DNA from 3 places in the Camelimonas sp. FR25 genome. Region 2 is predicted to be linked to each of the others. Evidence: predicted binding sites of a transcription regulator. Region 2 holds the regulator's gene; each other region holds the start of a gene.

Region 1 (5,058 bases), on a different contig from region 2:
GCCGCCCGCGCCGACAATGCCGAGAATGGTGGACGTGCGCACATTCGCCTCCCACACATACAGGGACACGGACGCTAGGTTGGGCATCACCGACGGCAGCAGCGCGAATGAAACGATCTTGCTGCGGCTGGCGCCGGTCATTGCGGCGGCTTCAAGCGGCGCCGCAGGCGCGGTCTCAATCGCTTCGCTATTCAGCTTGGCGATGACCCCGAGTGAATGGACGATCATTCCGAGCACGCCCGCAAACGGACCGAGGCCAACAGCCGCAACAAACAGCAGGGCGAACACAATGGTGTCGACGCCGCGGAAGCAATTGATCACCACGCGGACAGGGCCGGACAGCCAGCGCGATGGCGTCATGTTGCGCGAAATGAAGATCGACAGCGGAAACGCCAGGATGGTGGCGGCGACCGTGGCGACCGTGGCGATGGCGACCGTCTCGGCGGCCCGATACCAATAGACATCTAGGTCATTCAGATAAGGGGGCCAGGACTTCGCGGCCCAGTTCGCAAGCCGCGGCAGACCGGCGACAAGCGCAACGGGATCGACTTCGGCCAGCTTCACGCATTGCCAGAACAGCGCGACGACGACGAGCCCCAGAGCGCAGCGCAGCAGGACTGGCGCCGACAGGGCCGAGACCCGCGATTCAACATAGCGCCCAGCCGCGTCTCGCGTCGGCGGGCTCCGTTCAAATTTCCACATGATGTCCCCGCATCGGGCGCCGACAGGCTGAAAGCCTGTTGACCGCACCGACCTGGTGCGCGCGACGCCGTTTCGGCACGCGCACCGTCATTCTGTGCCTCAAGGACGGAGCGGCGACGGCCGCATGACAGCCAAGCCCTGCAGACGCCGCCACTTCACCGTGCGTCTCAGCCCTTGAGCACGCCCAGATCGCGCCCCATCTGTTCCAGCACCGCATAGGGCTCGTGTGTGGTGGAGGCGAAGCCGCTATAAGGGTAGGGCAGCGTCTTGAGCTCTTCAGGCGTCAGCGCATTGAAGGCCGCCTGCAGCGCAGCCGCGGTCTCATCGTCCATGCTCTTGCGCACCACGATGGGCTCGTTGGGCAACGGCGCCGACTGCCACACCACCTTGTTCGCGTCGGCCTTCATCAGACCATTCTTGATCATCGTGTTACGATGGGTGTCCCAGCCGGTCGCCAGATCGACCTGGCCGTTGATGGTGGCCATCTGCGCCGCCGCTGCAGAAGCGCCCTCAGCATAGCGACCGAAATAGGTTTTCGGGTCGATGCCGGCCGAACGGAAGTAATGGGTCGGCACCATCCAGCCCGTGGTCGAGCCGGTATCGAGCATCTGCATCGACATGCCCTTCGCATCCTCGGGGAACTTCTCAAGTTTCAGGTCAGGCCGGGCGACGATGAGGCCATGGTAGGTCGGCTTGCCGTCGATCAGCAGCACGTTGATGACGCGCGTGCCGGAGCTGTTGCGGGCCAGCACGTAGCCCCACGGCCCCAACTGGGCCAGATCAGCCTGCTCGCTGCCAATGGCGACAGATACGCCGGCCCAGTCGTTGGCGACGGTAAGGTGGAGGTTGGCGCCGATACGGTCGCAAACAGAGCGATACAGCGGCTCCCAGACCTTCCTGGTTTCCGTCTGGGTCGGCTGTGAGGGTGCCAGCGCGACCTTGATCGTCTTGCGGCCCGTGGCGTGCACGATGGCGGGGGCGGCGACAATGCCGGCGGCGGCGCCCAGCAGCAGGGTGCGACGGTTCAACATGGAAAGCTCTCCCAGAGCATGGCCGGCCCCGACGTCTGTCGGGCGCAGGGCGCAATTGTCTTGCTGAAGGTTGGGTCTCGCTGAATGTCTTGACGCGGAACGGGCAGGCGCCGCTCCGGCGGCGACGCCCCCTCGCCGTCTCGGACAGACAGTGAGCTGGCGGCGCCGACAGGGGATTTAGCCGCGCTCAATGACGGACAGATGACGCTGAATAAAATTCAAAACAGCATTGGTTTGCGGTTTCGTCCGGTCTAGAGCGCTGGGTGCCCGGGGAGTTTTCGTTCCTGCCGGCAAGGTGAACCACGCGCCGCACAGCGCCATCAAGGAGACCAGACTGCATGGCGCGATCCACCCCAGTCCAGCCGTCAACACCAGATCTGATCGCCGCCACGGCCGCCCGTGCGCAGGCTCTCTTTCGGGAAGCGCGGGTCATCATCCTCGACCTTGACGGCACGCTGATGAGCGGCGGACAGGCCCTGCCCTACGCCAGGGAGACGCTTCAGCAAGCGGGCGACCGCGCTCATCTGCTGAGCAACAACTCATCGGATGACTCAGCGACCCTCGCCGCCGCCATGGGGCAGGCGGGGCTCGACTTTCCCTGCGACCGCATCTGGCTGGCTGGCGTTTCGGCGGTCAGTGAAGTCGCGCGGCGCTGGCCTGGCGCGCGCGTCATGGCGATCGCCAGCATGGCGATCCAGCAGGCGGCCCTACGCGCGGGGCTGACATGTGTGCAGGAAGATGCGGATGTGGTGCTGCTGTGTCGCGCAACGCATTTCAACTACGAAACGCTGACCCGAGCGGCGAACGCCGTGCGTCGGGGCGCTGCGTTTGTTGTCGCCAACCCGGACCTCACCCATCCTGCGCCCCATGGCGACATCACGCCGGAAACCGGCGCCCTTGCAGCGGCTGTCGCGGCCGCGGCGGGCCGCACGCCTGACCTGACGCTGGGCAAACCCGATCCGCACGGGCTGAACCGCCTGCTGCGAACGCTTGGCGCTGAGCCGCATGAAGCCGTGATGATTGGCGACAATCCGCTGACCGACGGACTTGTCGCCGTGAACGCAGGCGTGCCCGGCATCATCCTTTCCGACAGCCTTACGCTCCGTGACCTGCTGGCGCCAGTCGCGTCGGACCGGCCATGATCAGGGGGTGGACGGCGGCAGGCGCTTGGTGGCGATGACATCGTAGGATTGCTGGATGGAATCCAGGGATGACTGCCAGCGCAGCAGCGCCAGCCTGGCGTAAAGCACGTCGAGAACAAACAATTCAGCAATCCGGCTGGACAGCGCCTCCATCCGATACCGCGTTTCCTGCGCTGCGGTGTACAGCGCCACGGCGCAGTACTGCTGCAGGGGGGAGCGGCCAAAATTGGTGATGCAGATCGTGCGGGCGCCTGCCTGCTGGGCCAGACGCGCGGCCTGCAGACTCTCCTGGGTGCGGCCCGAGTGCGAGATGATGACCACGGCGACATCTGGCGACGTGAAGCTGGCGCTGACCGCCATAACGTGAGAATCCGTGACCGCCTTGGTGTCCAGCCCAAGGCGCAGGAACCGGTAAGCCGCGTCCTCCGCGATTGGGGCCGACGTGCCGACGCCATAGAACTCGACCCGCCGCGCGCCATCCAGCAACTGCGCCGCCGCGTCCAGCGCGTCAACGGACAGCACCTTCGCCGTATCCTCAATGGCGACCGCATGGCTGGCCGTGAACTTTGCGATCACATCGGCTGTCGAGTCGCCAGGGGTGATAGCCTCGTGCAGCAGCGCCCGCGACGTGGCGATCTCCTTGACGATGGCGATCTTGATCTCAGTGAAGCCGCGCCCGCCGATCTGCTGGCACAAGCCGACCACCGAGCCCTCACTGGCGGCGGTGGCGTGGGCCAGCTCGCTCACCGACATGTTCGCCACGAGTTCGGGGTTCTCCACGATGTACGCGGCGATGCGCCGCGCGGTGGGCGGTAGATCCTGCAAGCGCGCCTTGAGCTGGGCGAGTGGGTTTTCGGGAGATGACATCAGGCACTCAGCGTGAGGGAGGCGACGATACGGACACGGACAGCGCAACGGGCGTTGCGCGAGGGGCTGCTCATGCGCCTGTCGCAAACACGACAAGGAGCGTCGCTATAAGGCGGGCTCCACGGCGCTGCGCCGAAGCGGCGCGGGACAGGCGAGCTTCATGAACATTCTCCATCTTACCGACTTTCATGTGACGCGACCAGGACAGCACGACCAGAGCGACGCGTCACATGGTGTATGGCGACAGGCGCTCGCGCAGGTGGCGGGGCCATGGCCCGCAGGCGCCGCGCCAGACTTGTTGGTGATCACGGGCGACATAGCAGACGCAGGCGATCCGGCGGCCTATCAACTGGTGGCCGAAGAACTGGAGAGGCTTGGTTTGCCCTATGTCGTGGTCCCCGGGAACCACGACAGGCGTGCGCCATTTCGGGCGGCTTTTCGCGAGGCGGCTGAATCGGTTGGCGCCCATGTCGCCTGCGCGGCCACGTTTAATGGCCCCTGCGGGCCGTTGCGCATACTGGCGCTCGACACGCTTGTGGAGGGCGCATCCCATGGCGCGCTGTGCGACGATCAATTGGCGTGGCTGGAGCGTGAACTGCAGATTGGCGGTGACGCCCCTGCCCTGCTGCTGCTGCATCACCCGCCGTTCATGACGGGCGCGCCAGCCCTCGACGCGATACGTCTGCGCGATGGCGCGGCCATGCTGGAGCAGCTGATCCGCACGAACGGCAACGTGGTCGGCGTGCTTTGCGGACACGTTCATCGCATCATTCATCGCACGTACGCTGGCGTAGCCTGCATGACTGCTCCATCGCCCGCATGGAACTTTGAGCTGGATTTCGCCGCGCCGCGCCGGCTGCGGGCCATCCCGCCGTCGCGCGTGCTGTTGATGCACCGGTTTGACGGCAAGTCGCTCGCCAGCTTCACACTCGAGCACGCCGCACTGACGTGACCCAACGCCAGATTTACCCACCCGCGCGCGCGCGAGCGAGCGAGCATGGGATTGCCGCGCAAGCCTGCGAATGCAAACTGATGCGGCTGCAACGGGGGTGCATGCAGGCGACGAGGGCTTCAAGTCCGCGAGAGCAAGCGACGAAACGTGGCTCCAGCGTTGGTCAGGGCTACACAGGGTCACGCGCATGGCCTGCCGCCCATCATGGACTGCGCCACTTTTCACGCTGGCGAGGTCCTACGTGTCCCACGCACCGCCTTCGGTGCGCCGCATCAGGCCCGGCCAACCATTCGTTCACCGACCGTTCGACATCGTAGTGACGCGTGGACGTTCGAACACACGTCCAGGTTTGATCAGACCAAGC
Region 2 (5,058 bases):
GCCTGGCCGCCAGCGGCGATGGTGGCGAGGGTGCGGCCATGGAAGGCGCCCTCGAAGGTGATGATATGGAAGCGCTCAGGCTGGCCGTTCACCGCATGGAACTTGCGGGCCATCTTGATGGCGCACTCCAGCGCCTCGGCGCCCGAATTGGTGTAGAACACCTGATCGGCGAAGCTGTTGTCGACCAGCCGCTGCGCCAGCCGCTCACCTTCCGGAATCCGGAACAGATTGGAGGTGTGCCACAGCTTCTGCGCCTGGGCGGTCAGCGCCTCCACCAGATGCGGATGGGCGTGGCCGACCGAATTGACGGCGATGCCGGAGCCGAAGTCGAGATATCGCTCGCCGTCGCGCGCCGTCAGCCAGACACCCTGGCCCCGTTCGAACTGAAGGTCTACACGCGCAAAAGTTGGCAAAAGCGGCGACGTCACGAACCGCACTCCCTGATGGCGGCGCCTGCCCGGACATCCACATTGTCCATGCCGACGATGGCGCCGCGTGAGCGCACCCCCTGTCGCCACCCAAAAAGGCCTTGCGCCAGGCGATGCAAAAACAGCAAAATAGCGCCCTGTCGCAGCCATAGCGCAACAGTCGCCCTGTGCAGACGGACGCCGACCAGCAGCCTGTGCGCCCATGAAAATCAAAGTGCCGCCCTGTCGAGGGCGGCACTTGCGGTATTTTAAGGTGCGCACGGAATCTGTCAATCAGTGGACCGCTACAACCGCAGGCGCCTCGGCGCAGCGCAGCGCCCAGTATTTGATCAATTCTGACCAGTCCTTATTCCCGCAACGCCATAACCCATGCTGACGCGTGCCTGCGGCGGCGCAGGCGACAGAACCTCTGACCGCCGCGCCGCCATCGCCCTGCCCCTGCGTCACCAGGCGCACAGCGCCCATATGCATCAGCCCGGCCCGACCTGCGCCACGGCTGCCGGAAGGACACCCTGGCGACGTGACGCGCACATGACGGCGACAGGCCCCGGGGCCCTTCAAGCACAGGTAGTGATGGCCGCCGCCAGATTGCTGTGTTATCCCGCCCTGTCTCCACGTCCGGCGGGTCCACGCCAGATAAATCCTTGAAAAAGCGTGATCACGGACTCGTTTTCAGCATGTTCCTGGGGAAAACGGTCAGGACGGTCTGCGCGTGGTTGTAGGCCGTTGGCGCCATCTTGTATGGTCGGGACAGTATCCCACGATATCTCGTGGCGCCGCCTGTGGGGCGGAGTGAAGTTTTGCGTAGCTGGATTTATTCGGCGCGTTTACGCAAATTTTCTGCAAGTGCGATTATGGTGCGGAGGAACGTATGAGCGAGGCTGGAAGCGGCTGGAGCGACGAACGCGTCGAACTGCTGAAAAAGCTTTGGGCCGAAGGGCTCAGCGCCAGCCAGATCGCCACGGCGATGGGCGGAGTGACCCGTAACGCCGTTATCGGCAAGGTGCACCGGCTCGGCCTGTCGGGCCGCGCCAAATCCAACGCCTCTGGCGCCCAGAAGCAGCGCAAGACCGTGACCGTGGCCACCGCCACGCGGACCGTCGCCGCCGTGGGCGCGCGGGCCGGCGCGGCAGTCGCCGCCATTCAAGTGGTGCAGAGCACGACCGTGCTGAACACGGTGTCGCTGGCATCCGAGGCCCCGGCCGCAGCGCCAGCCGCCGCCGCTGTCACCCAGACCCCAGGCGGGGCCAGCGCCATGGCCGCCCCGGAGTCCCAGCGCGTCACCATCATGGAGCTGCGCGAGAACATGTGCCGCTGGCCGATGGGCGACCCGACGACGGCGGATTTCTGCTTCTGCGGCAACCGCACGACGCCAGGCATCCCCTATTGCAACTTCCACAGCCGCATCGCCTACCAGCCGCCGGAGCGGCGGCGCGACCGTCGCAGCAACTGAGCTGAGGCAGACGGCCCCCGCGCGCTGCGCGATGTAGCTGCAAACACGCTCTTCATGAACCCGCCGCGAGGCGGGTTTTTGTTTGGGCCAGGCGTGAGGGGGGAGCGCAATCTGGAAAAGGGCGATTTGCCCGCGGCGGCGTCACGCGGGCGCCCATGGCGCAACGGGCGGCGCGCGGAAAACAGCAGCTCTGTAGCTGGCTGACGCGGTTGATCAGACTTTGCCCTGGACAGCCCTCACCATGCCCAATCGGCATTGCCGTCCCGCACGACGTCGCAGCGCACGATGGCGGCGCGCAGGCGCACGACCGCGCGGCCTGCCCTGTCCCGGTTGGCGACCGCCGCAGGCGCGGGCCCCAACCCTACAGGCCCGGGCGCAAACGCCTCAGGCCCGGACGCAAGCCATTCAGGCGCGGGCAAACGTCTCGTCAAAGGAATAGCCGGAGCCGCGCACGGTGCGGATCGGGTCGGGCTGGCGGGCGCGATTGATCGCCTTGCGCAGGCGGCCGACATGCACGTCGACGGTGCGTTCGTCGATATAGACGTCCCGGCCCCAGACGCTGTCGAGCAATTGCTCGCGGGTGAACACCCGGCCGGGGCTCTGCATCAGAAATTCCAGCAACTTGAATTCGGTCGGGCCGAGGTGCAACTCGCGATCAGCCCGGCGCACCCGTCGGGTTTCGCGATCCAGCTCGATGTCGCCGGCGCTAAGCATTGAAGCGACATGGCCGGGCTTGGCGCGGCGCAACAGGGCGCGGACACGGGCCAGCAGCTCCGGCACCGAGAATGGCTTGACCACATAATCATCGGCGCCGGTGGCGAGGCCACGAATGCGCTCGGCCTCTTCGCCGCGCGCCGTCAGCATGATCACCGGCAGGCGGGCGGTTTCCTCGCGCTGGCGCAGGCGGCGGCACAGCTCGATGCCCGACAGGCCAGGCAGCATCCAGTCGAGCAGGGCCAGGTCCGGCGGGGCCTCCTGCAGCCGCACTTCGGCCTCATCGCCCCGGGCGACGCTGTCGACCTCATAGCCCTCGGCCTCAAGGTTGTAGCGGAGCAGGAGCGCCAGGGATTCCTCATCCTCAACGATCAGAATGCGTGTAGCCATCGTGTACTCCTCGCGCGCGACCCGCTCCCGGCGCCTGCTGCGGCGCCTCTGCGCCAGCGGCCGCCCCGGCTGCGCCGCCGTTCAGGTCGGGCGCCGCGCCGTCGCGATCATCCTCGGGCCGCCTGCGCAGGACGCAGGCTCCCTGCCCACGCGAAGCCCGCGCGGCCATTCATGCCAGTCAACACAAACAGTCTTCAGCCTGGCCGGCTCAGCGCCGCGCCCAGGCAGTACAGTGGCGCGCCAGCGTCAGGCGCCGTCGCCGAGCGGCTCCATGCTGCTCGAATCCTTCTTCGGGCGCTCGGAGACCAGCGGATTGCCGGTGACCAGATAATAGATGGTCTCGGCGATATTGGTGGTGTGGTCGCCGATACGCTCGATATTCTTGGCGCAGAACAGCAGATGGGTGCAGAAGCCGATATTGCGCGGGTCTTCCATCATATAAGTCAGCAGCTCACGGAACAGCGACGTGTACAGGGCGTCGATCTCGCCGTCGCGCTTCCACACGTCGATGGCGGCGTTAACGTCCTGCTGGATGAAGCCGTCGAGCACGTCCTTGAGCTGCTCCTGCACCAGATCGCTCATATGCTCGACGCCCACGACGATGCGGGCGGGCTGCATCTGGCCGCTGATGGCCACGGCGCGCTTGGCGATATTCTTGGCCAGATCGCCGATGCGCTCGACGTCGCCGGCGACGCGAATGGCCGAGATGATCTCGCGCAGGTCCACCGCCATCGGCTGGCGGCGGGCGATGGTGAGAATGGCGTGCTCCTCGATCTCGCGCTGCAGCGTGTCGAGGCGGCTGTCGGTGTTGATCACCGACTGGGCAAGCTCGGCGTCGCGGCGCACCAGAGCGCGGGTCGCGTCGTCCAGCATCTTCTCGGCGATGCCGCCCATCTCCACCACGCGACCGCGCAGCGCCGCCAGTTCGGCGTCATAGGCGGAAACAATGTGCTCGGCCATGCTCTGTACTCCCCTGCGGAGCGGCGGCGCCTGAGGCGCCATGGCGCCCGACTGCTGCGGCGCATTTGTGGAACGGCGCCAGGCGACGACGCCTGACGCGGCAAATGGGTTCAGGACTGGCGGGCTACGCCCGCCGCGGCTCAGCCGAAGCGGCCGGTGATGTAGTCCTGGGTGCGCTGATCAGACGGCGTGGTGAAAATCCGCGACGTCTCGTCGAACTCGATCAGCTCGCCCAGATACATGAAGGCGGTGTACTCGGAGCAGCGCGCCGCCTGCTGCATGTTATGCGTGACGATGGCGATGGTGTATTCGGCCTTCAGCTCATCGATCAGCTCTTCGATCTTGGCGGTCGAGATCGGGTCGAGCGCCGAGCACGGCTCATCGAGCAGGATCACTTCGGGCTTCACCGCGACCGTGCGCGCGATGCACAGGCGCTGCTGCTGGCCGCCGGAGAGGCTCTGGCCCGAGGCGGTGAGCTTGTCCTTCACCTCGTTCCACAGCGCGGCGCGGCGCAGCGAGCTCTCCACCCGCTCATCCATCTCCGACTTCGACAGCTTCTCATACAGCCGCACGCCGAAGGCGATGTTGTCATAGATGCTCATCGGGAACGGCGTCGGCTTCTGGAACACCATGCCGACGCGCGAGCGCAGGAAGTTGAGGTCCTGCTTCGGCGACAGAATGTTCTCGCCGTCGAGCAGCACCTCGCCCTCGGCGCGCTGGCCCGGGTAGAGGTCGTACATGCGGTTGAGGATGCGCAGCAGCGTGGACTTGCCACAGCCCGACGGGCCGATGAAGGCCGTGACCTTGCGCTCGTACAGCGGCAGCGAGATGCCCTTCAGGGCAAGCGAGTCGCCGTAGAAGAACTTCAGGTCGCGGACGGAGATTTTCTCATCGGCGGGCGACATCTGCGGCCTTGCTCCTGCGATGGTGGGGGCTGGAGCCATGGTGGCCCCGGCGGTGGTGCGGGCGGACATGGTCATGGTCGGCTCCCGGCTCACTGGCGGCTACGCGCGGCGATGACACGCGCAAGGATGGACAGGGTCAACACCGACATGGTGATGATCAGGGCGCCGGTCCAGGCCAGCTGCTGCCAGTCCTTGTAGGGCGACAGGG
Region 3 (5,058 bases), on a different contig from region 2:
CGCTGCCCGAGCTGGCCTACGCCGGACGCATCAACGCCGGCGCCCTCAATGATCTCGCCCTGGCGGCGGAGGCCATGAACAACGCCCTCGTCAGCGTGCGCCAGCTCACCCTGCGCCTGCACCCGCGCGAGAGCGAGCCAGCCCGCCGCGCCTGTGACACGCTCGACGCCCAGATCGGCGACATTAGCGAAATCGTCGCCGCCCAACGCATAGCCCTCAGCCATGCCGACGCCGCCTTCAGCCGATTGAGCAAGGCTACGGGCCTCGACGCGGCGCAAGGCCAGGAGCAGGCGGCGCCGGAAGCCGCGTACACGGCGCCAGAACCCGCGTCGCATCCGCTCACCGTCGCAGCGGCGCAAGGTAATGGTATCGGCAATGGCAATGGCCCTGCGGTTCAGCAATTGATTCAGGAGATCGCTGCAAGGTTGCTGCACAAGCAGCAAAACGGCGCCGACTGAGCCGGGATAAGGCGCCATGCCCCTGGTTGTGAGATTGATTCAGGCGCCGCAGCGACAGGCCTGATCCTCCAAGATTTTTGGCGGTCGCCGTTAAGTGGGGCCCGTGACGCCGCCGGCGAAAGCCTGCCGCCGCCGGGGCGCAGTGATGTGCCACGCGCATATGCGCATATGCGCAGATGCGACGGTGATTCCGGGGATAGCCGCAAGCCGCTGACATAAGGCCCGTTTTTGCCTGCGAGGCGTGTTGTCTGGCGAAGTCTCCAGTTAGGCCAGGTAGTTGCGCCCTGGGCGCGTCTCCAGGGCTTGTAGCCTGTCACCGTCGCCGCGCCAGACCCCGACGCAAGCCCACACGTCACAGCACAGCGGGCGCAACGGCACACCGCGCCTGCGAAATTGAGTCCGCCTCGCTGCGTAAGAGGCTAACAATTAACGACAATTAACCATGTCGGCCACCACGCTGCGCCGCGCGCGGCGGGCTCAGCTGGCGTCGGAAAGATGTTGTGTATGCGATTCCGCCAGCGCGTGCGCCTCGATGATATTATTGAAGAATTGCCCGGCGCTGGCCCGCCAGGTGAAGCGGGCGCCATGGCTGCGGCAATGCGCGGGATCAATCTGCAGGGCGCGGCGGATGGCGGCGCCGAGGTCTTGGTCAAGCGCCCCTGCGGCGGAGCCCTCCAGAACGTCAGATGGCCCCGGCGACGGATAGGCCGCCACCGGCAGACCTGACGCCAGCGCCTCCAGCAACACGATGCCGAAGGTGTCCGTCAGGCTGGGGAACACGAAGACGTCGCAGGCGGCGTAGATGGCGGCCAGATCGGCCCCGGACCGCACGCCGGTAAACACCGCCTGCGGATAGGCCTGCTGCAACGCCGCCCGCGCCGGCCCATCGCCGACAATGACCTTGGTTCCGGGCGTGTCGAGGCTCAGGAACGCCGGCAAATTTTTCTCGACCGCCACCCGTCCGACGTAGAGCAGCAGCGGCTGCGGCAGATGCGCGACGCCAGCCAGCGCCCGCGCCGCCGCCCGCCCCTGCGGATGCGGCTGGAACACGGCGCCATCGACGCCGCGCGACCAGCGCAGCACGCTCTGGAAGCCGCGCTCGCCCAGCTCATCGGCCAGGTTGGCGGTGCTGACCATCACCCCGGCCCCGGCGTTGTGGAAGCGCCGCAACACCGCATAGCTCAGGGCCTGGGGTACTGGCAGGCGCGCCGCCAGATATTCCGGAAACCGGGTGTGATAGGAGGTGGTGAACGGCCGCTGCTGGGCGAGACACAGGGCCCGCGTCGCCCAGCCAATCGGTCCTTCGGTGGCGATGTGCACATAATGCGGCTGCCAGGCGGCGAACAGATTGGCCAGGGCGCGACGCCCGGGCATGGCGAGACGAATTTCCGGATAGCCAGGCATGGGCGCCGAGCGGAACTGGTTCGGCGCAATGATCTGCACCTCAAAGCCGCACGCCGCCGCATGGTCCAGCATGTTCTCCAGCGAGCGCACCACGCCATTGACCTGGGGTCGCCAGGCGTCGGTGGCGATCACCAGCCGGTAAGGCTGAGCGGCGTTCGCCGCAGGCAGGCGCACGCCCCGCCCTTCTGGCGCAGCGCTGGCGGCGATAGCCGCTGGCGACAACGCCCGTTCCACGGCGACGTCAGACGTCTGCATCACGCCGCCTGCCGCGTAGCGGCGGGGGGCGTGGTCGCCAGCTCGGCGGCGCGTTGCTCGCGGGCCCTGACCTCATCGACCCAGCGCAGCAACTCGTAGCGGCCGTCATAATGCTCGACCAAAGCGGTGCAGCTCTCGACCCAGTCGCCCGTATTCATGTAGCGCACGCCGAAACGGTCGTGCATGGCGGCGTGGTGGATGTGGCCGCAGATCACCCCGTCGACCTCGTGCCGCCGCGCTTCCGAGGCCAGCAATTCCTCAAAGCTGCCGATGAAGTTCACCGCATCCTTGACCTTGAGCTTGGCCCAGGCCGACAGCGACCAATAGGTCAGCCCCAGCTTGCGGCGGATGACATTGACCCAGGTGTTGGCGGCCAGGGCCGTGGCGTAGGCGCCATCGCCGAGGAACGCCAGCCAGCGCGCGTGGCGCATGACGATGTCGAACTGGTCGCCATGGATCACCAGCATGCGGCCGCCATCCGCCGATTCGTGCACCACCCTGTCGACGATTTCGATGTCGCCGAAATTGCTGCCCACGTAATCGCGCAGAAACTCGTCGTGGTTGCCCGGCACATAGATCAGCCGCGCGCCCTTGCGCACCTTGCGCAGCAGTTTCTGCACCACGTCATTGTGCTGCTGCGGCCAGTACCAGCCAGAGCGCAGGCGCCAGCCGTCAATCATGTCGCCCACCAGATAGATGGTGTCGGCGTCGTAGTGGCGCAGGAAATCCAGCAGCATGCCAGCCTGGCAGCCGCGTGTGCCGAGATGGGCGTCGGAGATGAACATGGCGCGCACGCGAATGACGTCCGCCGGGGGCTTTGCGGGTTGGGTCATGGGCGCGACGCGCCTCCTGTCGCAGACAATCCGGTCATGCCGTCATGTGTGACAGTGTGCGGTGTCAGGCGGATGACAGCGCCCTTCCCGCCATGGCGGGCGCGCCTGCGCGGCGACAGCATCGCCTGGCCAGCGATTTGAACTGGCGTCGCAGGTGGGAATGTGGCGCACTGACGGGGGCGCGCCGTCAACCAGCGCTAAAGGGAGCACGCACATGGATCTGGGAATTTCAGGCCGCAAGGCCATCGTCTGCGCATCCAGTCGCGGCCTTGGCCGCGCCTGCGCCATGGCGCTGGCCGAAGCTGGCTGCGACGTCATCGTCAATGGCCGCGATGCGGCGGCGGTGGAGGCCACGACCGCGGCGATCAACGCCCTTGGGGCTGGCCGCGCCGTGGCGGTGATCGCCGATGTGGGCAGTCATGAAGGCCAGCAATTGCTGCTCGCCGCCTGCCCGGACGCGGACATCCTCGTCAATAATAACGCCGGCCCGCCGCCCGCCGATTACACGGCCCTGTCGCGCGAGGCGATCCTGCGCGGCGTGTCGCAGAACATGGTGACGCCGATCGAGCTGGTGCAGGCGCTGGCCCCCGGCATGGCGGCGCGCGGCTTTGGCCGCATCGTCAACATTACCTCCGCCTCGGTGCTGACGCCGCTCGAAGGGCTCGACCTGTCCTCCGGCGCCCGGGCTGGCCTCACCGCATTTCTGGCCGGCGTGGCGCGCCAGCTGGCGCCAAAGGGCGTCACCATCAACCACATTCTGCCCGGCGCCTTCGCCACCGACCGGCTGACGTCGATCATGCGTGGCGCGGCTGAAGCTGCGGGCCATGACCCGGACGCCCTCGCCCGCCAGCGCGCCGCCGCCATTCCCGTTGGACGCTTTGGCGATCCTGACGAGTTCGGCAAGCTTTGCGCCTTCCTTTGCAGCGCCCACGCGGGTTACATCACCGGCCAGAACTTTCTCATCGACGGCGGCGCCTTCCGGGCCGCGTTCTGAGCCAGGGCCGGGCCCTGCGCACTGTCCAGGGAGCATGACTTGACCGCCATCGCCGTAACCATTGCGGGCTCTGATTCAGGCGGGGGCGCCGGCATCCAGGCCGACCTCAAGACCTTCTCGGCGCTGGGCGTCTTCGGCGCCAGCGTCATCACCGCCCTCACCGCCCAGAACACCCTCGGGGTGCAGGGGGTGTGCGACGTGCCGGCGGACTTCGTCGGGGCGCAGATCGATTCGGTGTTCGGTGATCTCAAGGTCAACGCCATCAAGATCGGCATGCTCTCCCAGGCTGACACCATCCGCGCCGTCGCGGCGGGCCTGCGCCGCCATGCGCCGCTGCCGCTGGTGATCGATCCGGTGATGGTGGCGACCAGCGGCGACCGGCTGATCAATGAGGACGCCATCCAGACGCTGCGGGCCGAGCTGCTGCCTCTGGCGACGCTGGTGACGCCCAATATGCCGGAAGCCGCCGCGCTGCTCGGCGAAGAAGTCGCCCATGATGATGACGCGCTGGAGGCCCAGGGTCGCCGCATCCTGGCGCTCGGCCCCCAAGCGGTGCTGGTCAAGGGCGGCCACGGCCATGGCCCGGAAAGCACCGACATCCTGGTCAGCGCCGATGGCGTGCGCCGCTTCAGCGCCGCGCGCATCCACACCAACAACACCCATGGCACTGGCTGCACCCTGTCGTCAGCCATCGCCGCGCAACTGGCCCGGGGCCTTGCGCTGGATGCGGCGGTCGGCGAGGCCAAGGCCTATCTCACCCGCGCCCTCGCCGCCTCACACCAGCTGCAGATTGGCGCTGGCCACGGCCCGGTGCACCATTTCACCGACTGGTGGCGCTGAGCCCCTTGGGCCCACAAGGGACGCGGACGGGGCGCAGACGCGGGCGCTCCGTTGCGCCCCCATCGACCGCTGGCGACTGACCACGGGACCATGCTGATCCGCCCTGGCGGCGCTACAGCACCCCGCCGGCAAGTCTGACGCCTCCGAGCACCACCGCCGCCGCTATGGCGAGGCAGATCAGCGCCCGCAGGGCGACGCCGCCGCGCGGCGCATCAGCGGCGTCGACATAGTCGCCAGCAGGTTTGTCGCCGCTGATCATGGCGGTGATCAGCCG

The links. Region 2 encodes PhoB, which activates phosphate uptake and scavenging genes when phosphate is short. Its sites were predicted from a motif close to TGTCATNNANCTGTCAT; they were not measured.
Region 1: a site for PhoB is predicted at 1,924-1,940, ahead of AC6A67_RS10640 (HAD-IIA family hydrolase). Genes of this name have one in related genera too.
Region 3: a site for PhoB is predicted at 3,012-3,028, ahead of AC6A67_RS00715 (UDP-2,3-diacylglucosamine diphosphatase). Genes of this name have one in related genera too.

The regions. Positions count from the first base shown of each region.
Region 1 covers NZ_JCAWFG010000081.1:930-5,987, forward strand. The annotation lists gene phnE (phosphonate ABC transporter, permease protein PhnE) at 1-702, opposite strand, end outside; gene phnD (phosphate/phosphite/phosphonate ABC transporter substrate-binding protein) at 870-1,733, opposite strand; gene AC6A67_RS10640 (HAD-IIA family hydrolase) at 2,072-2,875, shown strand; gene AC6A67_RS10645 (MurR/RpiR family transcriptional regulator) at 2,876-3,742, opposite strand; partial or broken gene AC6A67_RS10650 (metallophosphoesterase) at 3,903-4,448, shown strand; gene AC6A67_RS10655 (hypothetical protein) at 4,542-4,694, shown strand.
Region 2 covers NZ_JCAWFG010000099.1:26,085-31,142, reverse strand. The annotation lists gene AC6A67_RS14325 (aspartate aminotransferase family protein) at 1-428, opposite strand, end outside; gene AC6A67_RS14320 (GcrA family cell cycle regulator) at 1,300-1,881, shown strand; gene phoB (phosphate regulon transcriptional regulator PhoB) at 2,287-2,985, opposite strand; gene phoU (phosphate signaling complex protein PhoU) at 3,232-3,945, opposite strand; gene pstB (phosphate ABC transporter ATP-binding protein PstB) at 4,086-4,850, opposite strand; gene pstA (phosphate ABC transporter permease PstA) at 4,940-5,058, opposite strand, start outside.
Region 3 covers NZ_JCAWFG010000008.1:70,412-75,469, reverse strand. The annotation lists gene AC6A67_RS00725 (hypothetical protein) at 1-458, shown strand, start outside; gene AC6A67_RS00720 (glycosyltransferase family 4 protein) at 936-2,117, opposite strand; gene AC6A67_RS00715 (UDP-2,3-diacylglucosamine diphosphatase) at 2,117-2,950, opposite strand; gene AC6A67_RS00710 (SDR family oxidoreductase) at 3,165-3,944, shown strand; gene thiD (bifunctional hydroxymethylpyrimidine kinase/phosphomethylpyrimidine kinase) at 3,984-4,784, shown strand; gene AC6A67_RS00700 (cytochrome b/b6 domain-containing protein) at 4,897-5,058, opposite strand, start outside.